Regions from separate parts of the Bacillus halotolerans genome, predicted to be linked through region 3. Evidence: predicted binding sites of a transcription regulator. Region 3 holds the regulator's gene; each other region holds the start of a gene.
The links. The regulator Rex, encoded in region 3, represses fermentation and respiration genes when NADH is low (regulators of the CRP and FNR family bind a similar motif). The targets are predictions, from matches to a motif close to TTGTGAAATATTTCACAA.
Positions count from the first base shown of each region.

Region 1: a site for Rex is predicted at 4,211-4,228, ahead of DIC78_RS08450 (L-lactate dehydrogenase). Genes of this name have one in related genera too.
Region 2: a site for Rex is predicted at 5,420-5,437, ahead of DIC78_RS11910 (formate/nitrite transporter family protein). Genes of this name have one in related genera too.

Region 1 is NZ_CP029364.1:1,680,141-1,687,371, forward strand. Features, by position in the region: gene bmr3 (multidrug efflux MFS transporter Bmr3) at 1-1,504, shown strand, start outside; gene DIC78_RS08445 (L-lactate permease) at 1,546-3,171, opposite strand; gene DIC78_RS08450 (L-lactate dehydrogenase) at 3,204-4,169, opposite strand; gene amyE (alpha-amylase) at 4,537-6,537, opposite strand; gene DIC78_RS08460 (DUF6773 family protein) at 6,803-7,231, opposite strand, start outside.
Region 2 is NZ_CP029364.1:2,332,245-2,339,475, reverse strand. Features, by position in the region: gene DIC78_RS11940 (permease prefix domain 1-containing protein) at 1-516, opposite strand, end outside; gene DIC78_RS11935 (PadR family transcriptional regulator) at 509-847, opposite strand; gene DIC78_RS11930 (bifunctional hydroxymethylpyrimidine kinase/phosphomethylpyrimidine kinase) at 992-1,807, shown strand; gene DIC78_RS11925 (hypothetical protein) at 2,022-2,270, opposite strand; gene sacA (sucrose-6-phosphate hydrolase) at 2,364-3,803, opposite strand; gene scrA (PTS system sucrose transporter subunit IIBC) at 3,800-5,185, opposite strand; gene DIC78_RS11910 (formate/nitrite transporter family protein) at 5,485-6,252, shown strand; gene sacT (sac operon transcriptional antiterminator SacT) at 6,291-7,121, opposite strand; gene DIC78_RS11900 (hypothetical protein) at 7,163-7,231, opposite strand, start outside.
Region 3 is NZ_CP029364.1:1,349,759-1,356,989, reverse strand. Features, by position in the region: gene DIC78_RS06825 (ABC-F family ATP-binding cassette domain-containing protein) at 1-954, opposite strand, end outside; gene moaC (cyclic pyranopterin monophosphate synthase MoaC) at 1,081-1,593, shown strand; gene DIC78_RS06815 (redox-sensing transcriptional repressor Rex) at 1,590-2,237, shown strand; gene tatAY (sec-independent protein translocase protein TatAY) at 2,259-2,432, shown strand; gene tatC (twin-arginine translocase subunit TatC) at 2,439-3,197, shown strand; gene DIC78_RS06800 (DUF4305 domain-containing protein) at 3,243-3,434, opposite strand; gene DIC78_RS06795 (CPBP family intramembrane glutamic endopeptidase) at 3,431-4,165, opposite strand; gene groES (co-chaperone GroES) at 4,404-4,688, shown strand; gene groL (chaperonin GroEL) at 4,735-6,369, shown strand.

The DNA.
Region 1 (7,231 bases), 330 kb from region 3:
ATTTGTGGTTCTCGGTCTTTTGCTGGGCATTTTAATGTCGGCAATGGACAATACAATTGTTGCCACAGCGATGGGCAGCATCGTGGCTGATCTTGGAAGCTTTGATAAATTTGCATGGGTAACTGCATCCTACATGGTAGCGGTGATGGCTGGAATGCCGATTTACGGCAAGCTTTCCGACATGTACGGCCGAAAACGTTTTTTCCTGTTTGGACTTATCTTTTTCTTAATCGGGTCGGCATTATGCGGAATCGCACAAACAATGAACCAGCTGATCATCTACCGGGCCATTCAGGGGATTGGGGGCGGAGCGCTCCTGCCGATTGCCTTCACGATTATCTTTGATTTGTTTCCGCCGGAAAAACGCGGAAAAATGTCAGGCATGTTCGGCGCTGTATTTGGATTATCAAGTGTTCTCGGCCCGCTGTTAGGCGCTATTATCACAGACTCTATCAGCTGGCACTGGGTGTTTTACATCAACGTCCCTATCGGTGCACTGTCATTGTTTTTCATCATTCGCTATTACAAAGAATCGCTGGAGCATAAAAAGCAGAAAATTGATTGGGGCGGCGCGATTACTTTAGTCGTATCCATTGTGTGCCTGATGTTCGCGCTTGAGCTCGGCGGCAAAACATACGACTGGAATTCGATTCAAATCATTGGCCTGTTTATCATTTTCGCTGTTTTCTTTATTGCCTTTTTTATTGTGGAGAGAAAAGCGGAAGAACCGATTATCTCCTTCTGGATGTTTAAGAACCGCTTGTTTGCCACAGCGCAGATTCTCGCTTTTCTTTATGGCGGAACATTCATTATTTTAGCAGTGTTTATTCCGATTTTCGTACAGGCGGTATACGGCAGCTCAGCGACAAGCGCAGGCTTCATTCTGACACCGATGATGATCGGATCAGTGATCGGAAGTATGATCGGCGGAATCTTCCAAACGAAGGCAAGCTTCCGCAATCTGATGCTGATTTCCGTCATATCTTTCTTTATCGGCATGCTGCTGCTTTCCAATATGACGCCGGACACAGCGCGCGTATGGCTGACTGTCTTTATGATGATTTCAGGCTTCGGCGTAGGCTTTAACTTCTCGCTTCTCCCGGCAGCATCCATGAATGATCTTGAACCTCGTTTTCGGGGAACGGCCAACTCCACGAATTCATTTTTACGATCATTCGGCATGACGCTCGGCGTCACGATTTTCGGCACGGTTCAGACGAACGTATTCACAAACCAGCTCAGCGATGCCTTCAGCGGGATGAAAGGCTCCGCCGGCTCAGGCGCTCCGCAGAATATCGGTGATCCACAGGCGATTTTCCAAGCCGGCACACGATCACAGATCCCTGCTGCGATTCTGAACCGGATCATCGACGCCATGTCATCAAGCATCACATATGTCTTTTTACTTGCTTTGATTCCAATTGTCCTCGCGGCGATCACCGTTTTGTTCATGGGAAAAACAAGAGTCAAAACAACTGAGGAAATGACGAAGAAAGCAAATTAATACAAAAAGCAGTACACCTCGAGTGTACTGCTTTTTTTCTATTAAACACCTAATCTTGCAAGAATAAACGTCCATATGCAGATGATCAATAGCAGAATCAGACTATACATCACTGTCCGTTTAAACAGCTTTGATTCCTTCCCTGTCTGGCCGACCGCGGCAGCGGCAATGGCGATAGATTGCGGAGAAACGAGCTTCGCCATCACCCCGCCCGCCGTATTTGCGGCTAACAGCAAATCAGAACCGGCACCGATCTGTGCTCCGGTGACAACCTGCAAATGCCCGAACAGAGCGTTATTGCTGACAACTGAGCCAGTAATGAACACGCCGATCCAGCCGAGAACAGGACTCACAAACGGGAACAAATCGCCTGTTTTCGCCAGTGCCAGCCCGATGGAAGAGCTGAGCCCCGCGAAGTTGGCCAGATTGGCAAACGCCATCACAAAGCAGATCGTGACAATCGGCATCCACAGTTCTTTCCCTGTCTCCTTCAAGCAACTGAAGCCATCCCGATAAGAGAAATTTTTGCTGAACAGTCCTGTAACGATGACTGCGGCTAAAATCGCTGTACCTGTCGCTGATAACAAATCGACTTTAAAAATCGCATCAAGCGGCATGGCAGATGGGGCAATGGGCGGCATTTTCATAATTTGCTGATGCAGAAAAGGCATCTTGAACAAAAGCGTTGTCTGATAGAAGAGCCCGCCTTCTTGGAAAAGCGCTTTGAATGCAGGAAGGCTCCAGATGGTGATCGCCGCAGTTAAAATGTAGAAAGGAGACCACGCTTTGGCAATGTCTGCGGCGCTGTATCTCTTTTTCTCACCGGTTTCTTCGGCTCCCTGCTCACGGTAAATCTGTTTCGGCTGCCACTTGCGCAGGAAGAGCGCAAGCCCGCCCATACTGAACAGCGCCGCCAAAATGTTAGCTAATTCCGGTCCGAGCACAGCCATTGTCAGCGTCTGAACCGCTGTATATATACCGCTGACAACCAACAAGGCAGGCCAGGTTTGTTTGATTCCCTTCATCCGGTCTAATAAGAACACGAGTAAAAACGGAATCAGAAAAGTAATCATCGGCAGTGTCCAGATCAATGCCCGAGACAGCTCAAGAGAAGACAAGTCTCCAATTTGCGCGCCTGTAATCACCGGTATCCCGATCGCGCCAAAGGCTCCAGAGGCAGCATTCGCAATCAAACAGAGCGCCGCCGCCTTTAACGGTTTAAAGCCAAGTTCTACGAGCAGCGCCGCACTAATTGCAATCGGAACACCAAAGCCGGCCGCACCTTCCAAAAATGCGTTAAAACAAAAACCGATTAATAATAGCTGTAATCTTTGGTCAGGCGAAATGCCGGCAATGCTGGAACGAATAATGGTAAACTTCCCGGTTTTCACAGCGATTTTATAGAGCCACACTGCCATCAGGACAATGTAGCCGATCGGCCACAAACCGCTTCCGATGCCTAATAAAACAGAAGAAACGGCTTTTTCAACCGGCATATGAAATGCCAATACGGCAACCAAAAAGCTGGCGGCTAGGGTCAGAAATGCCGCAAGAATGCCTTTCATCTTAAAAACGGTTAAAGCTAAGAGAAAAAAGAGAATCGGTGTGAGCGCAACCAGTGCGCTCACATACTCGTTTCCAAACGGATCATACAACTGCTCCCACATTGACAATCAGCCCTTTACTCTATAGTTGCGTTCTAATTGACGTTTTGTTCTGCAAAATGCGGTTTCAAAATGTTTTTGAGCACGTTGGCGCTGTGGTTAAACTGCTCTTTTTCTTTCTCATTTAAGTTCAGCTCAGTGATGCCAGCGACTCCGCCGCGGTTGACGACAGCCGGCACTCCGATGTACACGTCATCTGCTCCGTATTGTCCGTCCAAATATGTGCTGACTGTTAAAATGCTGTTTTCATTATGAAGAATCGCTTTAGTGATTCGCGCAAGGCTCATGGCTACCCCGTAATACGTCGCGCCTTTTTTCTCAATGATATGATAAGCGGCGTTTTTCACGTCATCCACGATCTGGTCAAGCTCTTCTTGTTTGTATGCTTCGTTTTTCTCAACCAGTTCACTGACCGGCACTCCGCCGATATTCGCGTGGCTCCAGACAGGAAGCTCAGTATCACCGTGTTCGCCGATAATATGAGCGTGCACATTGTGTGCCGCTGCACCGAAGTATTCGCTCAGCATGTAACGGAATCTCGCAGAATCAAGTGTTGTGCCGCTTCCGATCACTCGCTCTTTTGGCAGGCCGCTGAATTTCCATGTTGCATAAGTCAGAATATCAACCGGATTTGTCGCGATTAAGAAAATGCCGTCAAATCCGCTCGCCATGACTTCACTGACGATTCCTTTGAAGATCTTTAAGTTCTTTTCTACTAATTCAAGGCGTGTCTCACCAGGCTTTTGGTTTGCGCCGGCGCAGATGCAGACAATATCAGCATCCTTGCAGTCTTCATATGTTCCGAAAGATGTTTTGACCGGATGCGGCGCAAACGCCTTTCCGTGGTTTAAATCCATTACATCGCCCATTGCTTTTTCTTTATTTAAATCAATGACCACAAGTTCATCTGTGATCCCTTGGTTAATTAACGCAAATGCATAACTGCTTCCAACAAAACCCGCTCCGATTAAAGCTACTTTATTTACACGTTCATTCATCATTTATCCTCATCCTCCAGTGTTTGTTTTTCTTTGGTGTTTGTTTGTGAAGTATTTCACATTTATATTGTGCAACATTTCACAAACTTTTGCAAGAGAAAAGATTTGTCTGATTTATGAACAAAAAAAGAAACTATCTATGATAGTTTCTTACCGTTTTCTTGAGTGATTTTCAGCATGAGAATCGCAAGACAAAGAAGGAATGTTTGTTAGTTTCTTTCGCTGCTTTCCTCAAAAAGCATTGTATCCGGCAATGTGAATGCTCATTATTTATCATGATTGTGACGCATCGATCTGACATTGCCGGAGCCTATACATGGTGATCTCCAAACAGATAAAGTAAGCGATTGTTCACTTTAGGGTATTGTTGTTAACGAAATGTCCGGACTAAATGGGGCAAAGAACCATTTAAGCCAGAGTCATTATATAAACCATTTTGCACGTAATCAAAACCAGGTTGATTCTGGCCAGGTACTTGGGCGCTGCCGTTGTTAAAAATCACTTTGGCGTTTTTTGTATCAGTATCCGCCGATAACGTCAGAGTGTAAATGCCGTCTGCATTCTTACTCATTGCTTTTCCCGGCCAAGATCCGGTCAATTCTATTGCCTGCCCCCCATTCTCCTTGTATACATATGCATTAACTTGACTCCAATTATTTAGGTTTTGATAGCCTATTCTTTTCTCAGAAGATGGGTCTGTTTTTACAAAAGTATATTCTTTTGTCCCAGATGCTCCATCACTGTTCGTTCCTGTTAAAGTGACCTTGTATGTTGTATTAAACGGGTCCCCTTTTCCGATCATTAATTGATCCCCGTCCTTAAACTGTGTCTCATCACCATGATTTATTTGATAAGCAGCTTTTGCGGTATGAGCGTCGGCACGCAGAGTTACCGTTAGCTGATCATCATAGAAAGAATGGGTTACACCTGTTTGATAATTCTCGAGGAAGACATTAGGTACATTTGCGGTATCTTCCGCATAAAGCACAACCACACCTCTGCCGCTGATTGTACCTGTCAGTATGCCATCTGTTACTTTAAACGAACCATCCCCGGCTTTATTATCGTAGCTGCCATCAGGTAAATCCGTTGAAGTATGAATGGAAACTGGTGATGAAGATGCATTTGCCAAAACAGCACCTTCAGGGCCGCGCTGATTCATGAATATCTGATTGTTTCCATCCGGGTTAGAGAGTTTCTCAGGCTGTCCGGCCATGGCATTATGAAATGTATTGACTGCAGCGATGGCTTGATCTTTAAATAAAGCACTCCCGCGATCACCTAATTGACTTTTCCCAGGGAATCTTACACCATTTCCGCCGCCCTCAGGTCTGGAGAAAAACAAGGGTGTACTTCCTGAACGAGAAGCAATAATCGCCCAGCCTAAACGAATATCATCATCGCTCATCCATGTAGATTCTTCATCATCATTGGCATACGTATCATGCGATTCCACCCATGTGACCAAATCATCCGCAGATACATGAGATGCATAATTGGAGATGTTCGATGCGCTAAAATTGCGATTCTTTAAAGCAGACCTTATGGAATGCCCATAGTTTGATGCTGTAACATTCATATAATTCGCATATGCAGCATCTCTGGAGGCACTGTCTTGTAATATTTCTCCATATTGGAATTCTGCAGATGTATCTGTGATATTCGGCCAAAAATGACTGCCAAAATCACCGTCATCCGGAAGCTCTATATGTTTGGCCGCATCATACCTAAATCCGTCAGCACCGTCATCCAATGCCCTTTCCAGAAAATGTTTCAGATATGACTGTACTTGTGTATTCTGCGTATTCCAATCATAAAGCCCCAGCAATGAATTCTGAGTGACATCCCTTCGATCGGACCAATTTTTAATTTGTGTGTTTCCATGCGTCCAATTTGAAATACTTTTAATTTCATTTGAAATCGCAGCATAGTCACTGGTTGTGTGATTGATGACGGCATCGACAATAACCTTCACGCCATATTCTTCAGCCGTCGCACACATTTCTTTAAACTCTTCCTCGGAACCCAAATACCTGTTGCCAATCTGGTAAGAGGTCGGCTGGTAAAGCCAGTACCAGTTCCCCATGCTTTTATCTCCATTATTTCCTTCCTTTACTTGATTAATAGGAGACGTCTGAATGGCAGTATATCCTGCATCATGGATATCCTTCATATTATTTTTCAAGGTGTTGAACGACCAATTCCAAGCATGAAGAATGGTCCCGCTCTTTATTGATGGCGCTGTATATTCATTTGATTGGTTCGCGGTCTCTGCATTTACAGCCACCGGCCCTGCCAGAATCAAATGAAACAGCAATAATAATCCAGCGAATAACGGCAGTAAAGAGGTATTAAATCGTTTTTTAGACATTCTGGACACTCCTTATTTCATTTTTCATTTCTGAAGACTTACTGCGGAGTCAGAAATCCCTCTTACTCAATCCTTCCACTTCCTCCTTTCAGACGCATGCGAAGACTGGAGAATTTTGTTAAAACTTACATTTTAAACTATCATACTCTCTCTATCAAAACAACTTGATAGAGTCATTTCCCAAACAGACATCTCGAGCCATTTTACATGCTTAAACAGCAAGTGGAGATATTGTCTGATTTATGAACAAAAAAAGAAACCATCTCTATGATGATTTCTTCTTAAACTCCTTTTTTACCGTTCTTCTGTAAGACAGCTTCACGATTCCGAATCGAAGCAGAAACAGAACGCCGCCGCAGACGATAAATAGGAGAATCATTTTCAGCCAAGCGAAGAATGTATGGGGAACTCCCCTGTCATACATCGTAAGCACCACTACCGCAAAGGCGACAGCTATTGATTCTATGAACTGCTGCTTCACCCGTTTATGCAGTTCTTCCTCGGTGTCTATTCTCGGCATCAGCATTCCAGAAGCTGATGCCCTGATGCAGTAATATAAGATGATAATGAACAAAAACACAAGGCTCGAGACCCATTCTTTAAACGGAAATTCAAACATAATGCCGCGGATGATCACATCCAGGAGCGCAAACGCCCCGGCTAACTTGCCGATATCCGACCAGATCTTTTGTTC
Region 2 (7,231 bases), 980 kb from region 3:
AGGAACGAGATCAAACAGAAAAACAAACATAAAAATAACGTTCGGCACCATGGAAATAAGAATCGTATGTAAAACAAGCCGTTCACCGCGTTGCCCGAACTCCCTGACGCCTTGGTACCCAATCAGCACCCAATAGAGAATATAAGCAGCTAAAATCAGCCACACAGAAACAGAAATGCCTTTCCACACTGCATGAACAAAGGGAGATTCTAACCATGCATGCAATACCGTAATGATAATACCTGCTGCAAATAAAGCACTATTGCAGAAAAGATGGAATAATAAAAACGTACGGGCGGATACAGGCTGTTCTTTCTGAAAGGAAGATACAATCTCATCCGGTGTGCCAAAATCCCGAAGCAAACATTCCATGGCTTCCACCTCACTCTTTCCCTCTTGAATGAAGTGAAACAAGTGGTGTTCAATATGGTTTTCGATCTCTTCGATCATCGCTTCACAATCAGAAACCCCTTTAAGCCCGTTTTTCACTTTATATAAATAAGTCTCTTTATCCATTCTGTCCGCCCCGCTTCAGCATTCGGTCCATCATGGCTGAAAACATGCTCCATTCCTTTGTGCGCTCTGCCAGGATCTCTCTGCCGTCTTCTGTAATCCGATAATACTTACGATCCGGGCCTTTCTCCTGCTTCTCCCAATAGGAAGAAATATATCCTTGCCGTTCAAGTTTATGAAGGGAAGGATACAATGTTCCCTCTTTCATTTGCAGTTCATGATCGCTGCGGCTTCCCATCTCTTTTACAAGCTCATAGCCATACATCGGCCTCTCACTCAGGAGCGTTAATACCAATATCACAGTGCTGCCTTTAATCAGCTCACGATTTAACATGACAAAACCCCTACCTAGTTTTCTTATGTAGCATTTTACGAAATCACCCTGATACTGTCAATTGATTCCTATAAACCTTTCATATTGTGATAAGCAGAAAATCTAACTATAATGAGATATAAAACATTGATGGAGGTTCAACACATGTCTATGCATAAAGCACTCACGATTGCCGGCTCCGATTCCAGCGGCGGCGCGGGAATTCAAGCTGATTTAAAAACATTTCAAGAAAAAAACGTATACGGGATGACGGCCTTAACGGTGATCGTCGCGATGGACCCAAACAACAGCTGGGACCATCAAGTCTTTCCGATCGATCCTGACACGATTCGCGCCCAGCTCGCAACGATTGTAGACGGCATCGGTGTGGACGCCATGAAAACAGGAATGCTGCCAACCGTTGAAATTATTGAGCTTGCGGCGAAAACGATCAAGGAAAAACAACTGCAAAACGTCGTGATTGATCCGGTTATGGTTTGCAAAGGGGCAAATGAGGTCCTTTATCCAGAGCACGCGCAAGCCCTGCGTGAACAATTAGCACCGCTCGCTACCGTGATTACGCCAAATCTGTTCGAAGCCAGCCAGCTCAGCGGCATGGGCGAATTAAAAACGATTGAAGACATGAAAGAAGCGGCGAAAAAAATCCACGCCCTCGGTGCTCAATATGTTGTGATTACAGGCGGAGGCAAGCTGAAGCACGAAAAAGCTGTAGACGTTCTGTATGACGGAGAAACAGCGGAAGTCCTTGAAAGCGAAATGATTGATACGCCTTATACACATGGCGCCGGCTGTACGTTCTCCGCAGCGGTGACAGCAGAACTCGCAAAAGGTGCGGAAGTCAAAGAAGCGATTTACGCGGCGAAAGAATTTATTACAGCTGCGATTAAAGAATCCTTCCCGCTGAATCAGTATGTCGGACCTACGAAGCATTCTGCTTTGCGCCTGAATAAGCAATCATAAGCGTAACAGGCTGCCTTATAAAGAGGCAGCCTGTTTTTATGTTCAATCTTACATATTGGGACGCTCTGTCGCATTCCATTTCACATCTTCGTAACCGTCCGCCTCAAAAATGTCTATATCACAAGAGTCTTTGTGCGTTTCATCTGCCGCTTCCATACTTGAAAGTAGTCCTCTTTTGCAACAGAAAAAACTGCCGATCACATCGGCAGCCTGTTTATTTGGTTTTTAAATTGTTCGCAGATGACCTCAAAAATGTTTCTATCGACTGAACAAAAAGTGCATATTCCTTCATTTGTTCATATGCCCGTGAAAGGGTTTCTGCCGCTTCACTATGCGGCGATGTTCCCCTAAGCATTTTTTTCAGCTGAAGAAGCACATCCTTATATTCTTCCCGCTTATCCTCAACATGATCCGCAGCCTTTTCTAAACATTCCGGTGTTATCTTCTGTTCATGTATATTCAAGAAAACAACTCCTTTTACAGAAAAAAATAGTAGGTTATCGTTGAAGAATAGCACAGATGGCACAGATTTCACATAAGAAAATAGGAGGATTTTCTACATAAGTGTCCAAATTCCGACTTTCATTTCAGATTTTCCATTTGATCTCGCTGTCACTTCATCATTTCCCGGGAAAGGAAAATATCTCGCACTGAATACCTCTTCCCCATGATTGATAAAGACTTCCACAGATGACGCGTCGATAAACATGTGCACTGTGTGCAGATTGCTGATTCGGCAATGTCTCACTTCTGTTCTTGTACCGTCAAAGCTTGTGCGCGTTAGCGTGATAAGCCCTTCTTCCTTCTGGAAAGAGAATGTGGCAGTGGCTCGGATATCGATTTCAAAACCAGACTCCGTATTAATGTCTTCAATCAAAATCTCAGCTCTTTCAGGATTTTCGACTGGCAGCGTACCAGACGATCCATACATGTTGATTTGAACTTCCTGCCTATTTTTCCGCATCGCTTTCAGCTCGGGAAGCGGCTGCTGAATCAGCTTCTCCCCTGATAGCGTCAGCTGTCTCGGCAGCGTCATGCAGTGAATCCAGTGATAATCTTTCGTCGGATGATCCTTCTCATCCTGATCAGGTACAGCCATCCACGCAAACAGTATCCGGCGTCCCTGATCGTCTTCAAGTGTTTGCGGCGCGTAAAAATCAAAGCCTTGATCAAGCTCCGTAAACGCAGCATGCATCAGTCCCGTTTTTTCATAATCGAGCCGGCCTACAAAATATCCAGATTGATACACATTTTGATAATGATAGCCATCAGCTTCAAGTCCTTGGGGCGAGACAATCAGCACTTCGGAGCCTTGAAGAGAAAACAGGTCAGGGCACTCCCACATATACCCGAAACCGTTCAGTCCGTTGAGGCCGGCACCTGTTATCGGGCCGAGAAACGCCCATTCTATCAGGTTATCGGAAGTAAACAAAACAGCTTGGCCTTTCATGTTCTCCGTTTGTGCACCGATCACCATATACCATTTTCCTTCATGCTCCCACACCTTCGGATCGCGAAAATGAGCTGTATAGCCTTCCGGAAGGCGGGCGACAACACCTTTTTTCTCAAAGGTCAGGCCATCATCCGATACAGCAAGGCACTGATACGTTTCCCGATTCCCATCCTGATCCCTGACATTTCCTGTGTAAAACAGATAGAGCCGGTCATCCTTGACAACAGCGCTGCCCGAGTAGCAGCCGTTTTTATCAAACCAATCACTCGGAGCCAGCGCAATCTCTTCCCGCTTCCAATTCACAAAATCGCGTGTCGTATAATGCCCCCAAAACTTTGCGCCATGCCCCGTCTGAAACGGCTGCCACTGAAAAAACAAATGATAGACTCCTTTCCAATACACCACGCCATTTGGATCATTCAGCAAACCAACCGGAGGCATAATGTGAAAGTGCTGGCGGTGCGGATCGCTGGCAGCGATATGTTCTTTTTTCTCAACTTCTTCATAAGCCCGGCGACGCAGCTCCTGATCATGTGCTGTCATTTTTTTCTCTCCTCATCTTCATTAATTTTCATGACAAACGCCGCAATGAATGCTGATACTGCTGCAATAACCATTCCAATCATATAGTTTACTAGATTTCCAAAGCCAAACGGTGCTGCAATGGCGATCATCGGAATGCCTGTTAACCCGTAAGCGTTTGCAGCAACATGTGTAAATACGACATACGCGCCGCCCAACGCGCCCCCGATCATGGCGGCGATAAACGGCTTCCGGTATCGAAGGTTCACCCCGAAAATGACAGGCTCTGTAATGCCTAGAAAAGCGGAAAATGCCGCCGGAAGAGCGATTTCCTTCGTTTTTGCCTTTTTCGCTAAAAAGAAGACGGCAAGGCCTGCCCCGCCTTGGGCGACATTCGCCATAGACCAAATCGGCAATAAATAGTTCCTGCCAAGATCTGAAATAAGCCCCGCTTCAATCGCATGGAAGCTGTGATGAACACCTGTCAGGACGATCAGTGAATAGGTGCCGCCGAAAAGAAGGCCTGCGACAAAACCGGCATGATCATACACATATGTTAAAGCAACAGTAATACCGGAGCCAAGCGCTCTTCCTAGAGGACCGATGGCAATAAATGCGACAAACCCGGTGACAATGACAGTAACAAAAGGCGTAACAAGCAAATCGACCGCATGCGGAACCACTTTTCTTGTCCATTTCTCTACCTTGCTCATGACGTAAACTGCCAGCAGAACAGGGATGACAGTTCCCTGATATCCGAGAAGCGCGATATCAAACCCGAAAAGATGCATATAATCAGGTGATGCTTCCGCCAGACCCCATGGATTCAAAAGAGTGGGGTGTATCATGATTCCCCCGATGACCGCTCCTAAATACGGATTGCTTCCAAACTCTTTTGAAGCGCTGACCCCGATCAAAATCGGCAGGAAGATAAATGCCGCGCTTGAAAACATATCGAGGAGCTGCAGCAGCGCAGAGTCCTTACTCATCCAATGAAAGGCATTGATCATTCCCAATAACCCCATTAACAGGCCGCTGGCTACGATGGCTGGAATGATCGGAACAAAAATATTCGAAAGCGTTTTCGCAAATCTCGCCGCAGGGTTCAGTTTCTCTTTAGCAGCATCCTGGTGATTCACATGTTCTTCACGCTCTACATCGGCTTCCTTAGAAAAAGCGTCATACACTTTATTGACAAGGCCTGTTCCAAAAATAATCTGGTATTGGCCTGAACTGCTGAAAGCGCCTTTGACGCCTTCAAGCTCTTCTACTTGTGCTTGATCTATCTTTGATTCATCCTTAATCACCAAACGCAGTCTTGTCGCACAATGAGCCGCGCTGATGATGTTTTCTTTTCCTCCGAGAAGCTCAATGAGGCGTTTTGCAGTCTCTTTTTCATTCATCTATTTCTCCCCCTTTTATAAACAAAAAAGACCTAAAATTCGCCAACGAATAAAGGACACAGCGATCCTTTTTCATTTACGCAAATTTTAGGTCTTGCCTGCTTTACCAGTCACAATCCCGCTTATTCAAATAAAGAATACGCTTTCATCATAATTGATGACAGCGTTTTCGTCAACTGTTTTTTTAGATAAAAAGTGATGTAAAACATTTAGACAAAAAGTCGTAAATATTAATTGTGAAATACTTCACAATATCGTGCTATACTATGCTCATCTATCAAAGAAAGCAGGAAAAGACAATGGAAACTCAAGCATTGCAAAAGGTTGAACAGTATGCTTTAAGAAAACAAAACATATTCGTTTCAAGCAAAATCCGTTATTTGCTCAGATCCATTTTGGCCAGCATGTTTATCGGTTTTGGCATTACAGCCGCAAGCAAAACAGGCAGCTATTTCTCTATTGCTGACTCACCGTTTGCCTTTCCGGCTGCCGCTGTGACATTTGGAGCTGCTATTGTATTAATTGCCTACGGAGGCGGGGATTTATTCACCGGCAACACCTTTTATTTTACTTATACCGCACTCCGGAAAAGAATCCGCTGGCGCGACACCCTGTACCTGTGGGTTTTCAGCTATACCGGCAATTTGATCGGAGCCGTTTTGTTTGCGATTCTTATCAGCGCAACCGGGCTCTTCGAGGGGGCATCCCATTCCTTTTTGATTCATCTGGCAGAGCACAAGATGGAGCCGCCTGCCTCAGAGCTGTTTTTCCGAGGAATGCTGTGCAATTGGCTTGTATGTCTCGCTTTTTTCATTCCGATGTCTCTCAAAGGAGAAGGGGCAAAGCTGTTTGCCATGATGCTTTTCGTTTTCTGCTTTTTTATTTCCGGTTTTGAACACAGCATTGCCAATATGTGCACATTTGCGATCTCACTTTTGATCGATCACCCTGATACAGTCACACTGGCGGGAGCAGCCAGAAACTTAATTCCTGTTACACTCGGCAATCTGGCCGCAGGAATTGTGATGATGGGCTGGATGTATCACACGCTGAATGCCGATAAATAAAAAAACTTCCAGAGATCACTCCCTGCAAGTCAAAGCGGTTATTCCGAGAGATCTTGAAGACGCTGGACATGCAGCGTGATATAGCCGGCCTCGGACTCCGGCAAATGTAATTGATATTCATTTTTCAGAAACTCCGCCAGCTCCAGCGCACATTGATAGGCAAATGAATACTTTTTTTGGATGAAATAAAGCATCTCTTCGTCCATGGCATGAAACGCTTCATTTGATTCCAACCGGCTGACCGCGTATCGCAAATGCGTGACAAGGCGTTGATAGGAAATGCTGTTTTCATCCACCTTTCGATTAAAGTAGTTTTCTATTTTCTCTATCATTTCTTTTATCATCGTCGTATGCTTCAGCGCTGAATACATACTCTCTGCATCCATCTTTGCCGTATGGATGTGAAGGGCAATATAACCCGCTTCATCTTCAGGCAGAGACACGCCCAATGTCTCTTTTACATGTCCGATCGCCCACAGGCCGATCTCGTATTCTTTTTTATAGAGCGCCTTTATCTCATGCAATAATTTATTTTGCACAAGCAGCCCATTTTGAATCCTTTCGATCGCAAAGGACAAATGGTCAGAAAGCGCGATATGAACATGGTCGCTCAGCGGCGCCGCGAGCTCCCCTTCCGCATAGCTGATGATATCCTCAGCTATGTCAATATGCTCCTCAGGCAGTGTTTGCAGGATTTGTTTAAATTTTTCATTCTCGTCGTGCACGACAAAAATCTTTTCTACTTTATTCATAGGGATGAGATCATTTTTCTTTTTTTGAAAAGCGATGCCCGGACCCATGACGATTTTTTCCTGATCATCCTCTTTGATTAAAGCCGCATTGTTGTTTAATACCTTATAGATTTTCAAGAGGCTCTCTCTCCCGCCAATTAGCTTTTATGACTGGGATTTTACCTCCTTTTGACCGCCATGTAAAGATGCGGGCCGGCCCTCTCCTGCTTTGGCGATTCCTTGAAGGC
Region 3 (7,231 bases):
AATGTCGAAATGAAAATTTGCTGATTTTTCGTCGCCGAGCGGTTTTGACATGACGTCCATCCGTTCAAGCTGTTTCCGCCGGCTTTGTGCTCTTTTTGTCGTTGAGGCTCTCGCTAGATTTCGGTCTACAAAGTCCTGCAGCTTGGCGATTTCATCCTGCTGTTTTTCATACAGCTTAAGATCCTTTTCATATTGGGCAGCTTTTTGGTCTAGATAAGCGCTGTAGTTGCCGTGATACTTTTTGCTTTCTGATCTTGATACCTCGTACACCTGGTTCACCACTTTGTCCAAAAAGTAGCGGTCGTGAGAAACAATCAGAATGGCGCCTGAATAGCCTTGTAAATAATGTTCAAGCCATGTCAGCGTATCAATGTCCAGATGGTTGGTCGGCTCATCTAGAATGAGAAGGTCGGGCTGTGTTAACAGAAGCTTACCCAAGGCCAGTCTTGTTTTCTGACCACCGCTTAGGCTTTGCACCTGTGTTGAATCGTCAAAATGGCTGAAGCCGAGACCGTGCAGCACAGATCTGACATCTGCTTCATATTGATAGCCGCCTTTATCTTTAAATTCCTGCTGAAGGCGGTCGTAGGTTTTCATGATGCTTTCCAGTTCACTTGGGTCAGCTGCCGCCATTTTTTCTTCTATGTTTCGCATTTCTTTTTCCATCGCTTTTAAGTGATCAAAAACAGTCAGCAGCTCTTCTTTTATGGTAAGCTTAGAATCCAAGCCGGTATGCTGGGCCAAATAGCCCATTGTGATATCTTTCGGCTTGATCATTTCACCCTTTTCATATGAAAGGTGACCTGCGATAATTTTAAGGAGTGTAGATTTCCCAGCGCCGTTTCTTCCTACAATAGCGACGCGATCACGGTTTCTGACTTCCAGCTTTATATTGTTTAAAATAGTATCAGCACCAAATGATTTGGAAAGCTGATTAATTTGTAAGATCATCATATTATTTCACCTCTGCTATAATAAGTTAAGTGTAGCTTATGAACCAGAACTCAGCAAACAATACATTGGCCGAATAAGACATAGAGAAGAAAATAGTGTATGATCTGTTTAAGGAGAGTTTTTACTATGAATGGATTTTCTCATTTTAATGAACAGGGCAGAGCCCAGATGGTGGATATCAGCGAAAAATCTTCGACTGTCCGTACTGCGGCGGCTGTATCAAGCGTACACATGAAGAGTGAAGTGTACGAGAAAATAAAAAGCCATGGTATCGGCAAAGGAGATGTACTTGCTGTCGCTCAGGTGGCGGGTATTATGGCTGCGAAACAAACATCAAATATCATCCCGATGTGCCATCCGCTATCCTTGAGCGGGGTCGATATTTCGTTTGACTGGAAAATAAAAGAAACAGAAGTTATACTTCATATAAAAGCACAGGTCAAAACGAAAGGGAGTACAGGTGTGGAAATGGAAGCGCTAACTTCTGCATCGGTGTGTGCCCTTACTGTTTACGATATGTGCAAGGCGCTTGATAAGGGGATGGTCATCGGCCCTACCTGCTTGCTGGAAAAGACAGGCGGGAAAAACGGTGACTTTAAAAGAGAACTATCCGAGTATAATTTGGAGGACCAAAAATGAATAAGGATCAATCAAAAATTCCGCAGGCGACGGCAAAACGGCTGCCGCTTTATTATCGCTTTTTAAAGAATCTGCATGCGTCAGGAAAACAGCGTGTATCATCCGCTGAACTCAGCGATGCCGTAAAGGTTGATTCTGCCACGATTCGCAGGGATTTTTCCTATTTTGGAGCTCTTGGCAAAAAAGGATACGGATATAATGTCGATTATTTGCTGTCATTTTTCCGAAAAACGCTGGATCAGGATGAAATGACAGACGTTATCTTGATTGGTGTCGGAAACTTAGGAACAGCGTTTCTTCACTATAATTTCACAAAAAATAATAACACAAAAATTTCTATGGCTTTTGATATAAATGAGAGTAAAATAGGAACTGAGGTAGGCGGTGTGCCCGTCTTTAACCTCGATGATCTTGAAAAGCATGTAAAAGGCGAATCAGTTGCCATTTTGACAGTGCCCGCAGTTGCGGCCCAATCGATTACCGACAGATTGGTTGCGTTAGGGATCAAGGGTATTCTTAATTTTACGCCGGCCCGTTTGAATGTGCCGGAACACATTCGAATTCATCATATAGATTTAGCTGTAGAGCTTCAGTCACTGGTTTATTTCTTGAAGCATTATTCTGTTTTAGAGGAAATCGAGTAACCGGAAAGGAGGAGCCCAAATATGCCGATCGGTCCTGGAAGCCTTGCTGTTATCGCAATCGTTGCTCTGATTATCTTTGGCCCCAAAAAGCTGCCTGAGTTGGGAAAAGCGGCTGGAGACACACTTCGTGAATTCAAAAACGCTACTAAAGGATTAGCGAGTGATGATGAGGAAAAAAAGAAAGAGAATCAGTAAGTTAGGATGACACAAATGAAAGTGAATCAAATGTCGCTGCTGGAGCATATTGCGGAGCTTCGAAAACGATTGCTGGTTGTGGCGCTGGCGTTTGTCGTTTTCTTTATCGCGGGATTTTTTTTAGCGAAGCCGATTATAGTGTATCTGCAAGAAACGGATGAAGCGAAGGAGCTCACGCTCAATGCGTTTAATCTGACAGACCCGCTTTATGTGTTTATGCAGTTTGCGTTTATCATCGGGATTGTCCTGACTTCGCCGGTTATTCTTTATCAGCTTTGGGCTTTTGTGAGCCCGGGCCTCTATGAAAAGGAGCGCAAAGTAACGCTCAGCTACATTCCGATCTCTATTTTGCTGTTTTTAGCGGGTTTATCTTTTTCCTATTATATTTTATTTCCTTTTGTTGTCGATTTTATGAAACGGATTTCTCAGGATTTGAATGTCACTCAGGTGATTGGAATTAATGAATATTTTCATTTTCTTCTGCAGCTGACGATTCCGTTTGGACTGTTGTTTCAAATGCCGGTCATCCTTATGTTTTTGACAAGGCTTGGAATTGTGACACCGATGTTCTTAGCGAAAATCAGAAAGTATGCGTACTTTACGATGCTTGTGATTGCTGCTCTGATTACACCACCTGAGCTTTTGTCTCATATGATGGTGACTGTTCCGCTCTTGATTTTGTATGAAATCAGTATTTTAATATCGAAGGCTGCCTATCGGAAAGCGCAGAAAAGCAGTGCTGCCGATCAGGACGTTTCTTCTTAGCCAACATAAAAAATCCATTTCTCATAGAAGAGAAATGGATTTTCTTTATTTCTGGTTCTTCTTTATTTTAAATGAAAAGGCGAACATCTTAAAAGAAATGCTGATGTTGTATGCAGCGAACACCATCAGCAGGATGGAGTAAAATGACCACATGCTGCCTGGCGAGCTTGCGGCGAGATAAGTAAAGATGCACCCTACGGCAAAGTAGATCATTCCCCACACTATCGGGTTTCTCATGAAAATAATCCTCCAATAATCAATTGCATTTGTGTGCTTTGCTGTTCAAGGTATTTCTGAACAGGCTCAAGCTGCATAATGACGACGAATGTATTCATCATTACATGGGCGAAAATCGGCACCCAAATCCGTTTGGTTCTCGCATATAGAAATGCAAAGGTAAAGCCCATTGCCGTATACAGCAGAAGGTGCGTTAAATCGGCATGAACAATTCCGAAAATAATGGAGCTGATCAGTCCGGCAATAAAGAAATTCGTTTTTTCGTACAGCGCGCCGAAAATGATTTTTCTGAAGATGATTTCTTCTAATATAGGCCCGATGATAGAAGAAACGATAATCATGAGCGGAACTGCCTGAATCACATCCAGGATGGCTTTTGTATTTTCTGATTCTCTTCCGATGCCAAATACATAATATTCAATAGAACCGGCTAATCCTTGAGAGAAAAGGGCGATGAAAAACCCGGCTATCGCCCAAAGGATCGAAAGTCCGACCGAGTCTTTCTTTTCGTTACGCAGCGCAGTTTTAGGCGCGGTTCTGAGAATGAGCAATACAACAATCAGACAGGCAATAAAACTGATGACGGACCATAATCCCTGCGCGTACAGCAGATTTTCTTTTGTGGGCTGTCCTCCCGCATAACCGAATTTAAATAACAAGGGAATCGCAATTACTGCTGAAAACTGCATGATGATATATGTCAAAATAATAAACCAATACTGTTTTCTCAAATGGTATGTACTCCTTTGTTAAATGGGTTTCTTTTGTCTACAGCTATTGTAACATAATTGAATCGGGGGTGAAAAAGCCAAGGGATATCTGAGCTGAAAAGAATGATGTAAGCGTGAAAAAATTTTTATCTTATCACTTGAAATTGGAAGTGAGATTCTTTATTATAAGAATTGTGTTAGCACTCTTTAGTGCCGAGTGCTAAAATTACATATTCATACTATTGAGGAGGTTATTACATTGTTAAAGCCATTAGGTGATCGCGTTGTCATTGAACTCGTAGAATCTGAAGAAAAAACTGCCAGCGGAATTGTGTTACCGGATTCTGCAAAAGAAAAGCCGCAAGAAGGCAAAATCGTGGCAGCTGGTTCAGGTCGCGTGTTAGAAAGCGGAGAGCGCGTTGCTTTAGAAGTAAAAGAGGGCGACCGCATTATCTTCTCAAAATACGCAGGTACTGAAGTGAAATACGAAGGTACTGAATACTTAATCTTACGTGAAAGCGACATTTTAGCTGTTATCGGCTAATTCTTAAATAAACAAATACTTAAAAATTCGAGGAGGTTTCGTACACATGGCAAAAGATATTAAGTTTAGTGAAGAAGCTCGCCGCGCAATGCTTCGCGGTGTTGATGCACTTGCTGATGCTGTAAAAGTAACTTTAGGACCAAAAGGACGCAACGTGGTTCTAGAGAAAAAATTCGGTTCTCCGTTAATCACTAATGACGGTGTAACAATCGCTAAAGAAATCGAACTTGAAGACGCGTTTGAAAATATGGGTGCTAAGCTTGTAGCTGAAGTAGCCAGCAAAACAAACGACGTTGCCGGTGACGGTACAACAACTGCGACAGTTCTTGCGCAAGCAATGATTCGCGAAGGCCTTAAAAACGTAACAGCAGGCGCTAACCCTGTAGGCGTGCGTAAAGGTATGGAACAAGCTGTAAACGTTGCGATCGAGAATCTGAAAGAAATTTCTAAGCCAATCGAAGGCAAAGAATCTATCGCTCAGGTTGCTGCGATCTCTGCTGCTGATGAGGAAGTCGGAAGCCTTATCGCTGAAGCAATGGAGCGCGTAGGCAACGACGGCGTTATCACAATCGAAGAGTCTAAAGGCTTCACAACTGAGCTTGAAGTTGTTGAAGGTATGCAGTTCGACCGCGGATATGCGTCTCCTTACATGGTAACTGATTCTGATAAGATGGAAGCGGTTCTTGACAATCCTTACATCTTAATCACAGACAAAAAAATCACAAACATTCAAGAAATCCTTCCTGTGCTTGAGCAGGTTGTTCAGCAAGGCAAACCATTGCTTCTGATCGCTGAGGATGTTGAAGGTGAAGCTCTTGCAACACTTGTTGTGAACAAACTTCGCGGCACATTCAACGCAGTGGCTGTTAAAGCTCCTGGCTTTGGTGACCGCCGTAAAGCAATGCTTGAAGACATCGCTGTCCTTACTGGCGGAGAAGTCATCACAGAAGATCTTGGCCTTGACCTGAAATCTACTGAAATCGGACAATTGGGACGCGCTTCTAAAGTTGTGGTTACAAAAGAAAACACAACAATCGTTGAAGGCGCTGGCGAAACAGATAAAATTTCTGCACGCGTCACTCAAATCCGCGCTCAAGTGGAAGAAACAACTTCTGAGTTCGACAGAGAAAAATTACAAGAGCGTCTTGCGAAACTTGCTGGCGGCGTAGCTGTCATCAAAGTCGGCGCTGCGACTGAAACTGAGCTGAAAGAGCGTAAACTTCGCATCGAAGACGCCCTGAACTCAACTCGCGCAGCTGTTGAAGAAGGCATCGTATCCGGCGGTGGTACAGCGCTTGTAAACGTATATAACAAAGTCGCTGCAGTTGAAGCTGAAGGTGATGCGCAAACAGGTATCAACATCGTGCTTCGCGCGCTTGAAGAGCCAATTCGTCAAATCGCGCACAACGCTGGTCTTGAAGGATCTGTCATCGTTGAGCGCCTGAAAAACGAAGAAATCGGCGTAGGCTTCAACGCTGCAACTGGCGAATGGGTAAACATGATCGAAAAAGGTATCGTTGACCCAACAAAAGTTACACGCTCTGCACTGCAAAACGCAGCTTCTGTAGCAGCAATGCTCTTAACAACTGAAGCTGTTGTCGCTGACAAACCGGAAGAAAATGCCGGCGGCGCAGGAATGCCTGATATGGGCGGCATGGGCGGTATGGGCGGCATGATGTAACACCGACAAAAAACCCTTGATAAACAAGGGTTTGTCGGCAACGGACGTCATTTTTGATGCCCTTTTGATGCCATTTATAAATTTTCGAGGTTTCTCATGAGTTCACCGAACTTGTGAGAGGCTTCTTTTTTTCTGTCTTTTGTGGTTTGATTTTTTTAGCACTGTTTTATATCGATACTCAATAGTTTTGATAAACGGTAAGTAACCCCGATATAGACTATTCTATCGACTAAAATACAAAATTCTCATCATACAATTCATGCTTTATTTGCATCTTGACTTTGTTTTGATTTACTTTGTGATTTTTAAGGACGCGCAGGACCTTATCTTCGACTGCTGAAAACCAGAAGTGAGTTGAATTCCATCGTCTCAAAAAATAACACGAGGCATTATTTGGAATGCAGCGAGAAGGTTCCAGCCTATTCTGGGCTTATCCATGATATTATGAGCCCGACCAAAATAAAAGTGAAACAATAAGTAATTGAAATAATAAGAGCCCTTATCCACAAAGAGGAAGGGCATTGAGTTATTTATTTTTGGTCATTTTCTATATCCATTCACTTATGGGGTTGAAAATTATTCGTCCCAACCTCTGTTACCTTTCTCTCTATTGCAGACAGGAGACAATATTGGGATACTCTCATACGACAAAAAAAGACCCCGTTATCTAGATAAATAGTGCCACCAACACTTTTAGACGGTTTCCTCTAGGAAAGCACTGTCAAAGAGAAATCCTGTTAAAATGTCTATTTGTGCTGCTTTTTTTAGCTACTAAAAGACGATGTTTTCCTTGCAATAAGGAACTCGTCTTTTTTGTTAAGAATAAAGAGAGACAGAATAATGACATCTGATCCCCAAAAAT